Regions from separate parts of the Bacillus sp. Medicinal_06 genome, predicted to be linked through region 1. Evidence: riboswitches for the same ligand, from Rfam matches in the RefSeq annotation. Region 1 holds a riboswitch; the other holds the start of a gene.
What was found. Region 1 has a riboswitch for S-adenosylmethionine ahead of AC1M36_RS23475 (peptide ABC transporter substrate-binding protein). Riboswitches for the same ligand answer to the same signal wherever they lie in the genome.

Region 2: another riboswitch for S-adenosylmethionine. It lies ahead of AC1M36_RS14675 (YezD family protein); the one in region 1 lies ahead of AC1M36_RS23475 (peptide ABC transporter substrate-binding protein).

Annotation. Positions count from the first base shown of each region.
Region 1 covers NZ_JBWYHD010000013.1:63,896-70,133, reverse strand. The annotation lists gene AC1M36_RS23490 (DUF5823 family protein) at 15-545, shown strand; gene AC1M36_RS23485 (TetR/AcrR family transcriptional regulator) at 632-1,213, shown strand; gene AC1M36_RS23480 (YhgE/Pip domain-containing protein) at 1,266-2,405, shown strand; gene AC1M36_RS23475 (peptide ABC transporter substrate-binding protein) at 2,472-4,112, opposite strand; SAM riboswitch class I at 4,250-4,354, opposite strand; gene AC1M36_RS23470 (aldo/keto reductase) at 4,523-5,356, opposite strand; gene proC (pyrroline-5-carboxylate reductase) at 5,358-6,161, opposite strand.
Region 2 covers NZ_JBWYHD010000005.1:336,670-342,907, reverse strand. The annotation lists gene lysA (diaminopimelate decarboxylase) at 57-1,373, shown strand; SAM riboswitch class I at 1,489-1,596, shown strand; gene AC1M36_RS14675 (YezD family protein) at 1,667-1,810, shown strand; gene AC1M36_RS14670 (phosphoadenylyl-sulfate reductase) at 1,896-2,600, shown strand; gene sat (sulfate adenylyltransferase) at 2,646-3,782, shown strand; gene cysC (adenylyl-sulfate kinase) at 3,795-4,388, shown strand; gene AC1M36_RS14655 (nitrite/sulfite reductase) at 4,400-6,022, shown strand; gene AC1M36_RS14650 (DUF3906 family protein) at 6,034-6,238, shown strand, end outside.

The DNA of each region.
Region 1 (6,238 bases):
GTGAGAAAGAACACATGTGGAAAATGGTATTCTATTCAATATCGGAATTATTGAAATTAGAAACACCTCTTTATTTCTTTATATGGTTTTGTGCGTTATTTGTAGTGGGTGTACTGAGTGAAATGATAGAAGTAATAGGGAAAAGAAAACCAATTTTATCTTCTCTATTAAAGGCTAGTATAGAATGCTTTCTCGCATTAATAATCTGTATCGGCATTGGGATTCTATTATTTCGTATCATACATTTTATATTTCCAAGTCAAATTGAACCTTATGATATTACTTATGGAAGATGGCTAGCATTTCTTGCATTAACTTTATTTTCAATTATCGGTTTTTTAGTGAAAATCACAAAACATAAGACAAGGATATGGTTGAAACCAACAGGAGTCATTGTTCAATTTGTCTATTTTAGTATAAGTGTTTGGGGAGCAATTACTATTTTTTATCCATCTTTACACATGAGTATGCTAGTTGTGCTTTTATTTAGTGTTATATTAACTGTATTTCAGTTTTTGGGCTGTTTATACGAGTATCGTTCGTAGTAATTTACAAAAATTAGATTGACAATAATTAGAAACTTATATAATCTAAATGTAAGTGATCACTTGCATTAGAAAGAGAGGATTGTATGGCGCGCTCAAAGACGGCAGACAAAATTATTCAAGCAGCAATTGAATTAGTGAAAGAAAAAGGATATAAGGCAGCAACAACAAAAGAAATTGCAATGCGTGCTGGTGTTAATGAAGTAACGATCTTTCGTAATTTTAAAAACAAAAAGGGCGTCATTGAAGCAGCCGTTTATGAATTTTCATATTTGCCGCATTTACAACGGTTTTTACAAACAGAAATTGTGTGGGAATTAGAAACAGATTTAAAGAATTTAGCAAGACATTATCATAACTTCTTGAATGAAGCAAAAGACATCATTTCTATTGGTATACGTGAAACAGGCGTGTTTCCTGAATTAGATGATGAAATTGCCAAAATACCAAAAGGCTTAAAAGAAGAATTAATGATGTATTTTGCACAAATGCAGCAAAAAGGAAAAATTATTGATACAAATATTGAAGCTCAAGTAATGAATTTTATATGGATTAATTTTGGTTACTTTCTATCCAAATTGCGTTTTGAAAATCGACTTATGGAAATGAATGATGAGAACTTTATTGAGAATAATATAACTTTATATGCTAGGGCATTAAGACCCTAGTATTTATTTAAAATAAAATGCAAGTATGTACTTGCTTGCTGAAGGCGGAAGAATGAATACATTGAAACAATTTTTAAAGACACCAGGTACGTATGTGGGAATTGTGGTAGCATTAGCGTTTCAGCTTATTTTCTTTTGTGTTTGGCTTACAGCTTATGATGGAGTAAATGAAAGAGCCGATCAAATGCAAATTGCTATTGTGAACCAAGATATGAATATGGGAAGCAAAATAGGAGAAGGATTACAGAAAAATTTACCTTTTCAAGTAACGAAAGAGAAGTCTATGGAAAAAGCAAAAGAAGAAATGGATAAGCGTGCATACAATATGATTATTGAAATACCAGCTTCTTTTTCAAAGGATATAAGTGAAAAAGGAAAAACAAATTTAAATTTTCATATTAACCAAGCAAACTCTATGATGGCAAAACAAATGATGGAAGGAGTCGCGAAACAAGTTCGTGATAATGTAAATAAAGAGGTCTCAAATTATAAGCAGCAAGTAGTTGCCGGGAAACTACTTGCTATGGGGCCGGGCAGTGTAGAAGTGATAAAAGGATTAGCTGAAGATTCGGTTGGATTTACGATTCACAAGGTAAATGATGCAAAAGGATTTTCTGTAAATATGGTACCGCTTATGATCGTGTTAGCTTCATTTGTAGGAGCGATGATTATGAGTATGGAACTATCTAAAGTGGCAAAACAGGTAGGGGGAAACTGGGATAGTTACCTATCACGACAAGTGATTAATGGCACAGTATCAATCCTACTTGCATGCATTACAATTGGTTTAATGAAAGCATTTCAACTTGAAGTGCAAGAAACGGTATGGAATGTATGGATATTCCAAGCAATTGTCTTCTTTTCCTTCCTATCATTAACACAAATGTTTATTACCTTATTTGGAAATGCAGGCATGCTCTTTAATATTATTTCGCTTTCTTTACAACTTGTAAGTTCTGGTGTGATGGTACCGTATGCTATGTTATCAAAAACATATCAAACAATCGGTGAATTATTTCCCGCAACATATGCCGCAAAGGGTTATTTCGCAATAGTATTTGGTGGCGGAAACTTAAAAGAGAATGTTATCTTTCTATTATTTATAATTATTATTACTCAAATGGTATCGCTAGTTGCTGTAGGGATATCAGTAATAGTAAAAAGAAAGAGACATGTAATAAAAGAAGCATAAAGAAAAAGGAGTCCTGTTGAAGGATTCCTTTTTCTTTTTATGAAAATGACATTTTACACGGGCTGTTTACTTCTCAACTTTCGCCCATTTGAAGTTAAGTGGCCCTGCAAAATCAACTTCAACTACGCCTTTGACATAAGAACGCTCTAAGTATGTTGTTCCATTTTGATAAAGAGGAGAGATAACGGCATCTTTAAATAAGATTTTTTCTGCTTGTTTTAAAGCTTCCCAACGTGCTTTTTCATCACCAGCTAAGTCGGTTTTAACTTTTTGGATTAGATTATCAAATTCTTTGTTAGAATAGTGATCTAAGTTGTATGAGTTATCAGTTGTAAATAACTCTAAGAATGTAATTGGATCGGCAAAATCCGGGCTCCATCCGTCAATAGCAATCTCATAATTTCCTTGTAGTAATAATGTGACTTGTTGTTTACGTGGTTGAGGCTTAACATTTACTGTTAATCCTTCTAAATTTTTCTCTAGTTGTTCTTTTAAATATTCACCTGTTTTTCTAGGTAGAGAGCCATCACTTGTTAATAATTCAATTGAAATTTTGTCAGATCCTAATTCTTGTTTTGCTTGTTTCCAAAACTGTTGCGCTTCTTTTGTGTTTTCTTTTGTTAAATTACCATTCTCTTCACGGAAGTCTTTTCCATTTGGCCCTTTGGCGAAATTTTTTGGCACTAGAGAATAGGAGGGTAGAGAGCCATCATTTAAAAGCACATTTACAAATGCTTTCTTATCTATCGATTTATCGATTGCTTGACGAACATTTATATTTTGTAACGTTTTATTTTTCTGGTTCATACGTACAAATTGTACCCCGACATCTGGTCGTTCTTTAAAGTTACTATCTTTGCGATATTTATCAACAAGATCAGATGTTAAAGTAAGTCGATCAATTTGTTTTGATTCATATAAATTAACAGCTGTTGAATGATCCTTGACGACATTAAAATTAATTTCTTCAAGTTTCACATTATCCTTATCCCAATAGTTGGTATTCTTCTTGAACTTAAAGCTTTGTTCATGTTTCCAATCACTTAATGTAAAGGCACCATTATAAAGAATCGTGTTATCTTCTAAAGCATATTTATCACCTTGTGATTTGAAGAATGCTTCATTAATTGGTAAGAATGTTGGAAATGCCGTTAAACTAATAAAGTAGGGAACAGGGCGCTCTAATTCAACTTCAAAGGTGTGGTCATCGATTGCTTTTACACCGAGCTGGTCAGCCGGAAGTTCTTTATTATTAATCTTTTTCGCATTTTTTATATCAAAGAATAGAAATGCGTATTCAGAAGCAGTCGCTGGATCAACGGCACGTTGCCAAGCAAAGACAAAATCTTTTGCTGTCACAGGAGTACCGTTTGACCATTTTGAATCTCGTAAATGGAACGTATATTTTGTTTTATCAGGATTAACCGCATGAGACTTTGCTACACCAGGAACAGGCTTGTTTCCTTCACCTAGGTTATATAAACCTTCAAATACGTTTCTCATTACTTGGCCAGAGTCAGTATCTGTGGCGCGAGCAGTATCCATTGTACGGATTTCTGTACCAGTGGCCAAGTTCAATACTTGTTTATCAGGGGCTTTATCCTTTGCTTTTGCTTCACTTGCTTCGTCTTTATAGCTACCGCAACCTGTTAATAAAAGACTTGCTCCTAAAACAGATGCGACAGCAGGTACAAATTTCTTTTTCATGTAAAATTCCTCCTTAAATTGTTTGTTTATTAGTTGATGAACAATTTGTGAGGGAAAGAAAAACTCCCTCTTTTCATATAGAGAAAGAGGGAGTTTTGTTTACAAGGCATGCACCATGTATATAAACGAAGTCCCTCATTCTATCTTTCAAGCATAATGCTTGCAGGAAGTGGCACAGTATTCAAAGTGAACCTGCTGCCGAGGTTTCAAAGGGCCAGTCCCTCCACCTCTCTTGATACAATGAGTAAACATAATGATTTGTATTAATTTTTTTGTTTCTTTGATTATTCAAAATCTTACACCCGGACAAATGAACTGTCAATAAAATGGAATATAGTTTAAATTTTCAGTTTTTTATAAGTGCAATATAAAAATAAGAGTCACTGTGCAATTACACAGTGACTTTTCTCTTAAAAATCAAAATTATCAGGGTCTGGGCCAACACGGTGATTTTCATTTAATGACTGAATTGCTTTCATATCTTCAGCGCTCAATTCAAAATCAAAGATGCTTGCATTTTCGACAATGCGATGCTCTTTAACTGATTTAGGAATGGTAACCACACCATTTTGCAGATCCCAGCGTAAAATGATTTGTGCTGTTGATTTGTTATATTTTGTAGCAATTTCTTGCAATACTGGATGGTCGAGTAATTGGCCTTGCATTAATGGTGACCAAGCTTCTAGTTGAATAGTATGCTCTTTACAGAAAGAGTGAAGTTCTTCTTGCGTTAAGCGTGGGTGATATTCAACTTGATTAATCATCGGTTTCATTTCAGCGATTTCTAGAACATCTTGTAAGTGATGGATTTGGAAATTGCTAACGCCGATAGCACGAACACGGCCTTCTTTATAAAGTTTCTCTAATGCTTTCCATGTTTCTGTGTATTTTCCTTTTACAGGCCAGTGTACTAAGTATAGATCTAAGTATTCTAAACCTAATTTTTGTAATGTTGTTTCGAAGGCTTGTAATGTTGATTCATAGCCTTGATCACTGTTCCATACTTTTGATGTGATAAATAATTCTTCACGAGGAATTCCGCATTCGCGAATTGCTTGGCCAACGCCTTCTTCATTTTTATATACTGCAGCTGTATCGATACTGCGGTATCCATTTTTAATAGCAACTTTTACAGAATCGATTACCTGTGTACCATCTTCAACTTTAAAAACGCCTAAACCAAACCAAGGCATTTTTACACCATTATGTAATGTTGTGCAATCTTGTAAGCTTGTTACTGTCATATTAATTCCCCCTAGCTTTTTTATTTGTTGCTTCAATTGCTTGGTGAATCATCTTTGAAAAATTATATTCATATAAAACTTTTAAACCTTCTGCAGTTGAGCCACCTGGTGTAGTCACTTGTTCACGAAGCATAGTTGGATCTTGTTCTTGTTCTAGCATAGCGGCAGAACCAGTAATCATTTGAATGACAAGGTGTTTTGCGGTTGCTTCATCGATTCCATAGCTTTTCGTTGCTTCAATTAATCCTTCAGTAAAGTGGTAAAGGAATGCTGGGGCACTTCCAGTTACAGCGGTAAGCTGATGTACCTCTTCTTCTGTGCATAGCTGTGCTGTACCAATCCCTTTTAAAAGTAGTTGCAGTGTTTCTTGATGTTCTTTATTTACGAAATGTCCCATTGTATATAGAGAAATAGACTTCCCAATTGTTGCAGCTGTATTGGGCATAATCCAGGCAACAGGTGTACCTTGAGGGAGTTTTTCTTCTAAATAAGATGGACCAATTCCGGCAGCAACTGTTACAACAAACTGATTGGTTAGAAGAGGCGATAACTCCGCTAATAATTGCTCATGTGCAGCTGGTGGCATGGCTAAAACAATGGTGTCTGCATTTTTAATGTGCTCTTTCCAATCATTTGTAATTGAAATGTCATATTTTTCCCCTAGTTGCTTAAGTTTTTCTATGTTACTTCGATTGGATACAACAATTTCTTCGATGTGCTCTTTACTTGTTTTGAGAAGTCCGGCAAAGATTGCTTCTGCCATACGACCGGCACCAATAAATAAAATTCTATGTTTCTTTGGCATATCCTTTATTCCTCCATACCTAGAATATGTTATAAAAAACGATAACATCTTTGAGAGATTTTTGTAAAAAGAAATGA
Region 2 (6,238 bases), on a different contig from region 1:
ATGAATAGAAGAAGATTGGGGTTATAAGTTTTAGAGGAAATAAGGGAGGAATTCAAATGTATTTACACGGCACAAGCCGAATCAATGACCAAGGACACTTAGAAATTGGAGGATGCGATACAACGCAGCTAGCAAAACAATATGGAACACCGCTTTATGTATACGATGAGGCTGCTATTCGTGAAAAATGTCGCGCATTTCATCGTGCATTCCAGGAAAGTGGGTTCTCTTACCAAGTAGCATATGCAAGTAAGGCGTTCTTGTGCATGGAGATGTGCCGAGTAGCTCGTGAAGAAAATATGTCTTTAGATGTTGTTTCCGGGGGCGAATTATATACTGCTTTACAAGCTGGTTTTCCAGCATCACGTATTCATTTTCATGGTAATAATAAGACGGAAGAAGAGATTATAATGGCGCTGCGAGCAGGTATTGGCTGTTTTGTAGTAGATAATTTCTTGGAAATGGAAATATTACATGACTTAGCAGAGCGGTATGGAAAAATTGTAAATATATTAATTCGAGTTACACCTGGAGTAGAGGCGCATACTCATGAATATATTACAACAGGGCAAGATGATTCGAAATTTGGTTTTGGAGTTTCTACTGGTCAGGCAATGCAGGCGATTCAAGTAGCACTAGAGAAATCAAATTATAACGTGTTAGGTATTCATTCGCATATTGGATCGCAAATTTTTGAAACAGCAGGATTTGTTCGGGCAATTGAAGTATTACGGAACTTTTTAGAAGAAATCAGAAAGCAAACAGGCTATGTAGTAACTGTATTAAATGTTGGTGGAGGATTTGGAATTCGCTACACAGAGTCTGATACACCGCTTACGCTTGAAACGTATGTGCATGCTGTAACGAATGCAGTGAGGGAACAATTTACAAGAAAGAATTATCCACTCCCTGAAATTTGGATTGAACCAGGGCGTAGTATTGTCGGAGATGCAGGAACAACAATTTATACAGTAGGAGCTGTAAAAGATATTCCAGGTATTCGTAAATATGTGTCAGTTGATGGAGGAATGACGGACAACTTAAGACCAGCTTTATATGGAGCACGTTATGAGGCAATGCTTGCCAATAGAGGAAGAGAAAATGCCGAAGAGATTGTATCAATTGCTGGAAAGTGTTGTGAGAGTGGGGATATGCTTATTTGGGATATAGAACTGCCACAAGTTACTTCTGGAGATTTGTTAGCAATCTCTTGTACAGGAGCATATGGATATTCTATGGCGAATAATTACAATCGCATTCGCAGACCGGCTGTAGTATTTGCAAAAGGCGGGGCGTCACAAGTTGTTGTCGAACGCGAAACATATGAAAATATAATTGGGAACGATCGCATACGCATAAAAGAGCTTGTGTAATCAATAAAAAGGAGTTGTTCGAACTGGGCAACTCCTTTAAAAAAATAAAAAATATAAAATATATCGGAAAACTAGGATTGAAAAAAATCAGAATTATGATAAAATACAAATACAAAGCTTATCAAGAGAAGCGGAGGGAACTGGCCCTACGAAGCTCAGCAACCTGCTTATGGGAGCAAGGTGCTAAGTCCAGCAAAATGGCATCCATTTTGAAAGATAAGGTAAAATATATTACCGAACAGTCTTTTCGAAATGGGAAAGATTTTTTTTATGAATAAAAAGGGGGGCTGTTCGTGGGAGTGCGTGGACATTTTGACGAAGTAGCTGAAAAGATTCAAACGATGCTTGCGGATATGAAATATGGTTCTATTACAATTGTTGTGCAAGATGGAAAAGTGATTCAGCTTGAAAAAAGTGAAAAAGTACGCTTAAAGTAAAAAGCGCTGACTAGAAAAACTAGAGGCGGTTTTAACCTATTGTATTAGGTTAAAACCGCCTTTTTGCGTTACAGGGGGAAAAAACATGCTGACGTATGAAACATGGAAAGAGGACTTCATTTCTTTTTCTGAAGAAGGTGAAACAAAAGGAGCACTGCAAGTATTAGAGTGGGCTTATAACCATTATAAGGGTGAAATTGTATACGCGTGTAGCTTTGGTGTGGAAGGTATGGTTTTATTGCATTTAATAAACCAAGTAAATCCATCTGCTAAAGTTGTATTTTTAGATACAAACGTTCATTTTCAAGAAACATACGATTTAATTAAACGAGTGCGTGAAAGGTTTCCGGGTTTCGAAATTATTGAAAAGCAACCTTCGCTCACACTTGAAGAACAAGCAAAGAAGCATGGGAATAATTTGTGGGAGCATAATCCAAATCTCTGTTGTAAATTAAGGAAAATCTTACCCCTTGAAGAATCTTTATCGGGTGGAAAAGCGTGGATATCAGGGCTAAGGAGGGAACAGTCTGAAACGCGGAAATATACAAAGTTTATCAATCAAGACCATCGTTTTAAATCTATTAAAATTTGTCCGCTCATTCATTGGACGTGGAAGGAAGTGTGGCGCTACGTATATAAGCATAATTTGCCTTATAATCCATTGCACGACATTGGTTATCCAAGTATAGGGTGTGAAAAATGTACGTTGCCTGTAGGAGATGGAGAAGATTCAAGGGACGGACGGTGGGCTGGAAAGATGAAAACGGAATGTGGCCTTCATTACCAATAAGAACTGGATTGATTTTAAATATATATGAAAGAGGCGTACAAGGAAATGAGTAAAACAAATATATTAGTAAATCGCGTTGATGAAACGTATGAAATAAAGGGAATTACAAAAGAAATTGAATTAGACAAAATTGCGTTAAGTGATTTAGAGCTTCTTGCGATAGGTGGTTATAGCCCGCTTACTGGCTTTTTAGGGAAAGAGGACTATCAATCTGTAGTAGAAAAAATGCGTTTAGTAAACGGTGATGTATGGAGTATCCCTATTACACTACCAATAACGGAAGAAAGGGCGAAACAATTAAAAATTGGTGAAGAGGTTCGTCTTGTTAAAGAAGGAATCACGTATGGTGTTATTCAAATAGAAAATATTTTTACACCGGATAAAGAGAAAGAAGCATTGCTTGTTTATAAAACGACTGATATTGCCCATCCAGGTGTGAAAAAATTATATGATAGACCGAATATTTATGTTGGAGGAGCAATCACGCTTGTAAAGCGCTTTGAAAATGATAAGTTTGCTTCTTATCATTTAGATCCAAGCGAAACGCGTGCAGAGTTTGCAAAACGCGGCTGGAAAACGGTAGTGGGGTTTCAAACGAGAAATCCTGTTCATCGTGCGCATGAATATATTCAAAAGTCTGCACTGGAAATTGTAGACGGTTTATTTTTAAATCCACTTGTCGGTGAAACGAAATCAGACGATATTCCGGCTGATGTGCGTATGGAAAGTTATGAAGTGCTTTTGAAAAATTATTATCCGAGCGATCGTGTCTTTTTAAGTGTTTTTCCGGCAGCAATGCGTTATGCAGGGCCACGTGAAGCGATATTTCACGCACTGGTTAGAAAAAACTTTGGCTGTACACATTTCATCGTGGGGCGTGATCATGCTGGGGTAGGAAATTATTACGGTACGTACGAAGCGCAAGAGATTTTTGTGAACTTTACAGTAGAAGAGTTAGGGATTACACCGCTCTTTTTTGAGCATAGCTTTTACTGTAAAAAATGTGAAGCGATGGCTTCTACGAAAACATGTCCGCATAGTAAAGAAGAGCATGTTATTTTATCGGGAACAAAAGTAAGAGAAATGTTGCGAAATGGAGAGATACCACCAAGTACATTTAGCCGTAAAGAAGTTGTAGAAATATTAATTCGTGGTTTACAAAAAGAAGTCGTAACAAAATAAGGAGAGAGTAAGATGGGCGTAAATATAACTTGGCATACAGCATCTGTTTCAAAAGAAGAAAGACGAAAGAAAAGTGGTCACCACAGCTTTGTACTTTGGTTCACAGGGTTATCAGCTTCTGGAAAATCAACAGTAGCAAATGCGGTTGCTAGGAAATTGTTCGAAAAAAATATTGGGAATTATGTACTAGATGGCGATAATATTCGTCATGGTTTGAATAAAGATTTAGGATTTTCCGAAAGAGATCGGACAGAAAATATTCGCCGGATTGGTGAAGTGGCGAAGTTATTTGTAGATCAAGGGACAATTGTACTAACAGCATTTATTTCTCCATTTCGAGTGGATCGCCAGCAAGTAAGAGATATTCTCAAAAAAGATGAGTTTATTGAAGTGTTTGTAAAGTGTCCAATAGAAGAATGTGAGAAACGTGATCCGAAAGGACTTTATAAAAAAGCGAGACAAGGCGATATTAAGCAATTTACTGGTATTGACTCGCCGTATGAAGAACCTGTAGAGGCAGAAGTGGTAGTAGAAACACATCTTTATTCAATCGAACAATGTGCAGAACAAATTATCGGTTACTTACAAGAGCGTAGCTTTATATAGGGGGAATAAAAATGAGTTATGAAAAAGTGTGGGCAAACAATGAAAAGTTAAATGCTACAGAGAAAAAGAAATTAGAAAAAGACGGTTTAGAAATTTTTAAAGCTATCCCGTATTATGCTGAAAATGGGTTTGATTCTATTCCGAAAGAAGAATGGGATTCTTTTAAATGGGCAGGTTTATATTTACAGCGCCCAAAAGAAGCAGGGTATTTCATGATGCGTGTAAATATTCCTTCTGGTATTTTAACGAATGAACAAGTTGAAGTATTGGCTTCTATTGCAGAAGATTATGGTCGTGATGTTCTTGATATTACTACAAGACAGGCGATTCAATTCCATTGGCTTGAAATTGGTCAAATACCAGATATTTTTAATCGTTTAGAAAAAGTGGGATTATCAACAGCAGGAGCTTGTGGTGATATTACAAGAAATATTATTGGGAATCCTCTTGCTGGTATTGATGGTGATGAATTATTTGATACAGCACCAATTGTAAAAGAGGTATATGAGTTCTTCCAACATAATGAAGAATTTTCGAATTTGCCTCGAAAGTTTAAAATGTCAATTAGTACAAATGTATATAATGCAGCAAATGCTGAAATTAATTGTGCTGCTTTTACTCCAGCTACAAAAGAGATTGATGGAAAAATAGTGGAAGGCTTTCATTTACGAGTAGGCGGGGGATTATCTGCCCGTCCGTATTTAGCTCAGGAGTTAGATTTATTCATCCTTCCTGAGCAAGTGAAGTCGGTAGCGATTGCAATTGCTACAGTCTTCCGTGATTTCGGATATCGTGAAAAGCGACATTTAGCACGTTTGAAATTTTTAGTTGCTGATTGGGGTGCGGAAAAATTCAAAGAAAAATTATTAGAATATACAGAGCCTTTACACGATAAAGGAAACGATGCTTTAAAAGGGTGGAATGCAGGTTATTTCTACGGTGTTCATAAACAAAAACAAGGTGATTTATCATACGTTGGTTTTAACGTACCTGTTGGTCGCTTGCATTCTGAGGAGTTGTTTGAAATTGCTAGAATTGCGAAGCAGTACGGAAATGGTGAGATTCGCACATGTAATTCGCAAAATTTTATTATTCCCAATGTTCCCGAAGGAAACGTTGAGGCACTTTTACAAGAACCATTGTTTGAATCGATTTCAGCAAAACCAAAATCATTCATTGGATATGCAGTTTCTTGTACGGGAATTGAGTATTGTAATCTTGCATTGGTAGAAACGAAAGCACGCTTACGAAATATTGCCGACTATTTAGATACACAACTTGTACTTGATGTGCCGGTTCGGATTCATATGACGGGATGCCCGAATTCATGTGGTCAAAGGCAGATTGCCGATATCGGGTTACAAGGTGTGAAATTGAAGACGAAAGAAAAAGGAATTGTTGAAGCGTTTGAAATTTATGTAGGTGGTACCTTACTAGAGGGTGGTGTTTATAACCAAAAATTAAAAGGAAAGATTGATGGGGAAGACCTTCCAGATGTTCTTGTATCGTTTTTAACATACTTTAAAGAACATAAACTGCCAGCTGAAACTTTTTATGAGTTTACAGAACGCGTTGGAGTAGAAAATTTACAATCCGCGTTAAATACAATTTTAGAAGAAGTGATTGCATCTTAGGAGGGAACAATATGGATTTATATCGTTTTGAAGCAGTGTTGGCAAATGGTGTTGTTCCTGTAGTAGTTGTCGCACAAAGTGAGGAACAGGCATTTAGACTTGTTGAGGTAGAATTAGAGAAGTATTTTTTACCGCTGCCAGAAGTGAAGGAAATCTCTCTGCATGAAAAAAAGAAGATTCGCAAAGGTGCAGCATTTGTTATTCATGAGCAGGAGA